2 regions of the Rhizobium sp. CF142 genome follow, and region 2 is predicted to be linked to the other one. Evidence: predicted binding sites of a transcription regulator. Region 2 holds the regulator's gene; the other holds the start of a gene.
The links. The regulator HrcA, encoded in region 2, represses chaperone genes, less so after heat shock. The targets are predictions, from matches to a motif close to GTTAGCACTCNCNNNNNGNGAGTGCTAAC.

Region 1 (3,414 bases), on a different contig from region 2:
GCAAGACGTTCCTGCAGCTTCTCGCGGTCGTAATCGGAGGTGGTTTCTTCGATCTGGGCCTTGATCTGGGCAACACGGCCTTCGATGTCGGACTTGGCGCCAGCGCCGTCGACGATCGTGGTGTTTTCCTTGGAGATCGAAACCTTCTTGGTGCGGCCGAGCATGTCGAGGGTGACAGACTCGAGCTTGATGCCGAGGTCTTCGGAGATGACAGTGCCGCCCGTCAAGATGGCGATGTCTTCAAGCATGGCCTTGCGGCGGTCGCCGAAGCCCGGAGCCTTGACAGCAGCAATCTTCAGACCGCCGCGCAGCTTGTTAACGACGAGCGTAGCAAGAGCTTCGCCTTCGACGTCTTCAGCGATGATGAGGAGCGGCTTGCCGGTCTGAACGACAGCTTCGAGAACCGGGAGCATGGACTGCAGGTTCGAGAGCTTCTTTTCGTGCAGGAGGATGAAGGCGTCTTCGAGGTCAGCAACCATCTTTTCCGGGTTGGTGACGAAGTAAGGGCTGAGGTAGCCGCGGTCGAACTGCATGCCTTCGACGACTTCGAGCTCGGTTTCAGCGGTCTTGGCTTCTTCGACGGTGATAACACCTTCGTTGCCGACCTTCTGCATGGCTTCAGCAATGTCGAGACCGACCTGCTTGTCGCCGTTTGCAGAGATCGTGCCGACCTGGGCAACTTCTTCCGAGGTGGAGATCTTCTTGGCCTTGGCCTGGAGATCCTTGACGACTTCAGCAACGGCGAGATCGATGCCGCGCTTCAGGTCCATCGGGTTCATGCCGGCAGCAACAGCCTTGTTGCCTTCGCGAACGATGGCCTGTGCGAGAACCGTTGCAGTCGTGGTGCCGTCGCCGGCGACGTCGTTGGTCTTTGAAGCAACTTCGCGGACCATCTGGGCGCCCATGTTTTCGAACTTGTCTTCAAGTTCGATTTCCTTGGCGACCGAAACACCGTCCTTGGTGATGCGCGGAGCGCCGAAGGACTTGTCGATAACGACGTTGCGGCCCTTAGGACCAAGCGTGACCTTCACTGCGTCAGCGAGGACGTCGACGCCGCGCAGCATCTTTTCGCGCGCGCTGCGGCCGAACTTTACTTCTTTAGCTGCCATTTTGAGAACTCCTGAAAAGGGGTGTCAGCGATTTCGATGAAAGACAATCGGCCGATTAGCCGATGATGCCCATGATGTCGGCTTCCTTCATGATCAGAAGGTCTTCGCCGTCGATCTTGACTTCCGTGCCCGACCACTTGCCGAACAGGATACGGTCGCCAGCCTTGACGTCGAGCGGAACGACCTTGCCGGATTCGTCACGAGCGCCGGAACCGACGGCGACGATTTCGCCTTCCTGCGGCTTTTCCTTGGCGGTGTCCGGGATGATGATGCCACCCTTGGTCTTCGCTTCGGATTCAACGCGACGGACGACGACGCGATCGTGAAGCGGGCGGAAATTGGTGCTTGCCATTGCTAATCCCTCGATCAAATGACATTCGCGGACCGGGTTGGCCCACAATGAAAGTGTTAGCACTCAACTCCCGTGAGTGCTACCGCCGTGCATTTAGGGATGGCTCCAGAAGGAGTCAAGAAGAGCCATCACGGATTTTTGTGCCGGAATTGTGGAGACAGGCAGGATTTGTCCGGCTTGGTTACCGAGCTTTGCTCACGCCCGGCTTTTGAACCCCGGCGTTCTTCGCCTGACGCAGAAAATGCCTTGCCATTGAAGCCCGCCTTTGCAATGTCACCGGTGACTGAAAGCGAAGCAGGAAAGCGGAATGGCAAAGCGGATTGCGAACTTCTCCGAGATCACCGATCGATACGATGCGGTGCTCTGCGATGTCTGGGGCGTCGTGCATAACGGCGTCGATCCGTTCCCGAAGGCAGGCGAGGCGCTGCAGGCGGCCCGCGCCGCCGGCCTGACCGTCGTCCTCATCACCAATTCGCCGCGCGTCTCCTGGCAGGTCGTCGAGCAGCTGCGCCAGATCGGCGTGCCTGACAGTGCCTATGACCGTATCGTCACCTCTGGCGACGTCACCCGCGCGCTGATTGCCGAAGGCCCGCGCGAGGTCTTCCTGCTCGGCCCTGAGCGCGACAATCCGATCCTTGAAGGCCTCGATATCGAGCGTGCTGCTGCGGGCGACGCCACCTCCGTCGTCTGCACCGGCTTTTTCGACGACGAGACGCAGACGCCCGAGGACTACACGGACATGCTGCTGGATTTCAAAGCCCGCAACGTGCCGATGATCTGCGCCAATCCCGACCTCGTGGTCGAGCGCGGTCACCGCATCATTCCCTGCGCCGGCGCCATGGCCGCCTATTATGAGCAACTCGGAGGCTCCACCCGGATCGCCGGCAAGCCACACCGGCCGATCTATGAGGCCACACTTGCCGCTGCCCGCGAGGTCCGTGGTGATTTCCCTATCGACCGTGTGCTGGCGATTGGCGACGGCATGCCGACGGATGTTCGCGGCGCCTTGAATTATGGCCTCGACCTCCTCTACATCAGCGGTGGTATCCACGCGAAGGAATATACGCTGCACGGCGAGACCGACGAGGCGATCCTGCACGCCTATCTCGAACGGGAAAAGGCAGCGCCGAAGTGGTGGATGCCGCGCCTCGCATAAGAGAATTGAAGCCGATGACCGTTTTTCACCGCAATGAAACCCGCGATCCGCTACCCGAGCATCTGAAGGGCGGTGTCATCGCCATCGGCAATTTCGACGGCGTCCATCGCGGCCATCAATCGGTGCTGAACCGGGCTCTCGATATTGCAAAAGAGCGCGGCATTCCCGCCCTGGTGCTCACATTCGAGCCGCATCCGCGCACCGTCTTCAAGCCGGATGCGCCGGTCTTCCGCCTGACGCCGGCGCCCTTCAAGGCCCGTATCCTGGAAGAGCTGGGCTTCAACGCAGTCATTGAATACCCCTTCAACTACGAATTCTCGCAGCGTTCGGCGGAAGAGTTCATTCATTCCATCCTGAAGGACTGGCTCGGCGCCTCTGAGGTGGTGACCGGCTTCGATTTCCATTTCGGCCGCGGCCGCGAGGGTGGGCCTGCCTTCCTGATGGATGCCGGCAACAGATATGGTTTCGGCGTCACCCTGATCGACGCATTCCGCGACGAGAACACGGATGTCGTTTCATCGAGCCATATCCGCGCGCTGCTGAAGGACGGCGATGTCTCCTCGGTCGCCGCCATGCTCGGCTATCATTATACGGTCCAGTCGAAGGTGATCGATGGCGAGAAGCTCGGCCGCCAGCTCGGCTTCCCGACCGCCAATATGCAGCTGCCGCCGGAGGTCGAACTTGCAGCCGGCATTTACGCCGTTCGTTTCCGCCTCGAAAACGGCAAGCTCTATGATGCGGTGGCAAGCTACGGCCGGCGTCCAACGGTGACGGAAAACGGCGTGCCGTTGCTCGAA
Region 2 (3,414 bases):
CAGTGAACCTCGGATTCGATGCCGATGCCGGCAGCTTTCAGCTTCTCCGCCATCGCATCGAGATTATCTCCTGAAACCCTGAAGCAGGCATGGCCTTTTCCAATGGTGCCATGTGGCGGAACCTGCAGGCTGTCAGGCGCTGGCGGCTTCACCGTTTCCTCCGGGTTGAAGATCAGGAGCACGCCTGGTCCGCAGCGGAAGAATACATGGCGGTTGCCCGAACGTGCGATCTTCTCAAGGCCAAGCACAGTCCCGTAAAAGCCTTCGGCCGCATCGAGATCGGTTGCGTAGAGCGCAGTTTCAAGAATGCCTTCGATGGGTTGCGCCATTGCCCGCCCCTTGTCCGGCCTTGCCCCCGGAAGCAGGGACGAGGAAATTCACTCGCGAGGCTTGAATGGAAGCCTCAGGCGATCGCCTGCTTCTGCAGGTCCACCAGGTCGGCAATCCCTGCCTTGGCAAGGCCCATCAGCGACGAGAATTCTTCCTCGCTGAAAGGCGTGCCTTCTGCAGTGCCCTGAATCTCCACGATGCCGCCGGCGCCCGTCATGACGAAATTGGCATCGGTCTCGGCCGAGGAATCCTCGAGATAGTCGAGGTCAATCACAGGCTGGTTGGCGAAGATGCCGCAGGAGATCGCCGCGACATGATCCTTCAGTACGCGGTCGGCCTTGATCATGTTGCGGGTTTCCATCCAGCGCAGGCAGTCGTAAAGCGCAATCCAGCCACCGGTAATCGAGGCCGTGCGCGTGCCGCCATCTGCCTGGATGACATCGCAGTCGAGCGTGATCTGGCGTTCGCCAAGCGCGGTCAGATCAACCACGGCTCGCAGCGAGCGGCCGATGAGGCGCTGGATTTCCTGCGTGCGGCCGCCCTGCTTGCCGGCAGCAGCTTCGCGCTTCATGCGTTCGCCGGTGGCGCGCGGCAGCATGCCATATTCGGCAGTGACCCAGCCCTTGCCGGTATTGCGCAGCCACGGCGGGGTCTTGTCTTCGAGGCTTGCCGTGCAGAGCACGTGTGTGTCGCCGAACTTCACCAGGCAGGAACCTTCCGCATGCTTGGAAAAATTGCGCTCGAAGGAGACCTTGCGCATCTGGTCTGTTTTTCTGCCTGAAGGTCGCATTCTCTTCTCCTGAAACATGATGCCGAAAAGCGTAAGCGCTTCTCGGGCAATGTCATGCATGCATTGTATCGTCGCCCGCTTCTACGATTGGCTGCGTGCATTTGCAAATTCCCTTTTGCCACGGGGGTCAGATTGGCTATATTTCCCTGACATCATTCAGTGCGGGTGCGAAAAGTTCATGAGCTACAGGTCGACATCAATTTCGGATGCCGTGGCTGCGCTGGATGAACGATCGAAGGAAATTTTCCGGCGCATCGTCGAAGGCTATCTGGAGCATGGCGAGCCCTTGGGCTCCCGCAATCTCTCGCGTCTTCTGCCCATGTCTCTGTCGCCTGCCTCCGTTCGCAATGTCATGAGCGATCTGGAAGAGCTCGGGCTCATCTATTCTCCGCATGTCAGCGCCGGCCGCCTGCCGACCCAGATCGGGCTGCGCTTCTTCGTCGATGCCTTCATGCAGGTCGGCGATCTCTCCGTCGAGGAGCGTGCCAGCATCGACCGCCAGGTCCGGGCCGGAAGCCGCGACAATCCCGTGGAATCGATGATGAACGAGGCAAGCCGCATGCTCTCGGGCATTTCGCGCGGTGCTGGCCTCGTTATCACGTCCAAGAGCGACCCGGTTCTGAAACATGTCGAGTTCATCCGCCTGGAGCCTACCAAGGCGCTGGCCGTGCTCGTCGGCGATCATGATCAGATAGAAAACCGCATCATCGAGCTGCCTGCGGGCGTTACTTCTTCGCAGCTCACCGAAGCCGCCAATTTTCTTAACGCGCACATGACCGGCCAGACGCTGCCGGAATTGCGCCTGCAATTGAGCCGGCTGAAAGATGAAGTTCGCCACGAGCTCGATGCGCTGTCGCGGGATCTCGTGGAGCGCGGCATCGCCGTATGGGCCGGCAGCTCGGACGAGACCAAGCCGGCACAGCTCATCATCCGTGGCCGAGCAAACCTGCTGGAAGGCGTGGGCGGGGCGGAAGACCTCGACCGGCTGCGCCTGCTTTTCGATGACCTCGAGAAGAAGGACAGCTTAATCGAGCTCCTGAACCTTGCCGAAAGCGGGCCGGGCGTACGCATTTTCATCGGTTCGGAAAACAAGCTCTTCTCACTTTCCGGCTCCTCGCTCATTGTGGCGCCCTATCGCGATGACGACGACCGCATCGTTGGTGCGGTGGGCGTGATCGGTCCCACGCGGCTCAATTATTCCCGCATCGTGCCGATGGTGGACTATACGGCCCAGCTCGTATCGCGCCTTTCGCGCGGATCTCTCTGATCCCTTGCGCGAAACCGGCGGAATTTCAGCTTCTTCGTCACGCAGACTTGATTTTTTCCGGCCAAACATCGATATCGGGCGCATCTGAGAATACACGAACCGGAGACCGTCATGACTGATGAAACGACGAAGAACGGACCTGACGCGGCTGCGGCGGAAGCCACAACCGATGCCGCCGCAAACGTCGAGAATGAAGCCGTGAAGGAAGCAGCTGCAGGCGAACCGGATGCGCTTGAGCTTCTGAAGGCCGAGAATACCGAATTGCGCGACCGCTATCTGCGGCTTGCCGCTGAAATGGATAATCTGCGACGCCGTACAGAGCGCGAGGTCAAGGACGCCAAGTCCTATTCCGTCGCAGGCTTCGCCCGCGACATGCTGGCCGTCTCGGACAATCTGCGCCGCGCGCTGGACGCCATTCCTGCCGAAGTGAAGGAAACGGCTGATCCCGGTCTGACCACGCTGATTGAAGGCGTGGATATGACCGAGCGTTCCATGCTCTCGGCTCTTGAACGCCACGGCGTTCGCAAGCTGGAGCCGGTCGGCCAGAAGTTCGACCCGAACTTCCATCAGGCGATGTTCGAAGTGCCGAATACCGAAGTGCCGAACAATACGGTCGTGCAGGTCGTACAGGCCGGTTTCTCCATCGGTGAGCGCGTGCTGCGCCCGGCCATGGTCGGCGTCGCCAAGGGTGGTCCGAAACTCGTGGAAGCCGAGGCCAACTCGGTGCTGGACGAGAAGGACGCTTAAATCAACCGGACGAGATAATTGAAAAAGGCCGCGTCAGCGGCCTTTTTCATATCAATCTCACCTGGCGATCATATGCGCGCAAAGCGCTCGATCAGCAGATCGAAAAAGCCGTCGGCATCCACATCGCGCATGACCTTCGCATTGCGCTTGCGGTCGGTCACGTGCCACCAGTCGACGACCGTCATGCCGACGGTCAGTTCCGACGTCACTTCGATCTCGACATTGCAGTCCCGGCCCTTGAAGAGCTCAGGCTTCAGCAGGTAGGCGACCGTCGTCGGGT

Region 1: groES (co-chaperone GroES) is a predicted target of HrcA. The motif match lies at 1,517-1,545, and genes of this name have one in related genera.

Annotation. Positions count from the first base shown of each region.
Region 1 is NZ_AJWE01000018.1:12,493-15,906, forward strand. Features, by position in the region: gene groL (chaperonin GroEL) at 1-1,109, opposite strand, end outside; gene groES (co-chaperone GroES) at 1,165-1,461, opposite strand; gene PMI11_RS05315 (TIGR01459 family HAD-type hydrolase) at 1,769-2,617, shown strand; gene PMI11_RS05320 (bifunctional riboflavin kinase/FAD synthetase) at 2,632-3,414, shown strand, end outside.
Region 2 is NZ_AJWE01000022.1:30,511-33,924, forward strand. Features, by position in the region: gene PMI11_RS06930 (VOC family protein) at 1-329, opposite strand, end outside; gene rph (ribonuclease PH) at 404-1,120, opposite strand; gene hrcA (heat-inducible transcriptional repressor HrcA) at 1,299-2,387, shown strand; gene grpE (nucleotide exchange factor GrpE) at 2,499-3,134, shown strand; gene PMI11_RS06950 (nucleoside hydrolase) at 3,203-3,414, opposite strand, start outside.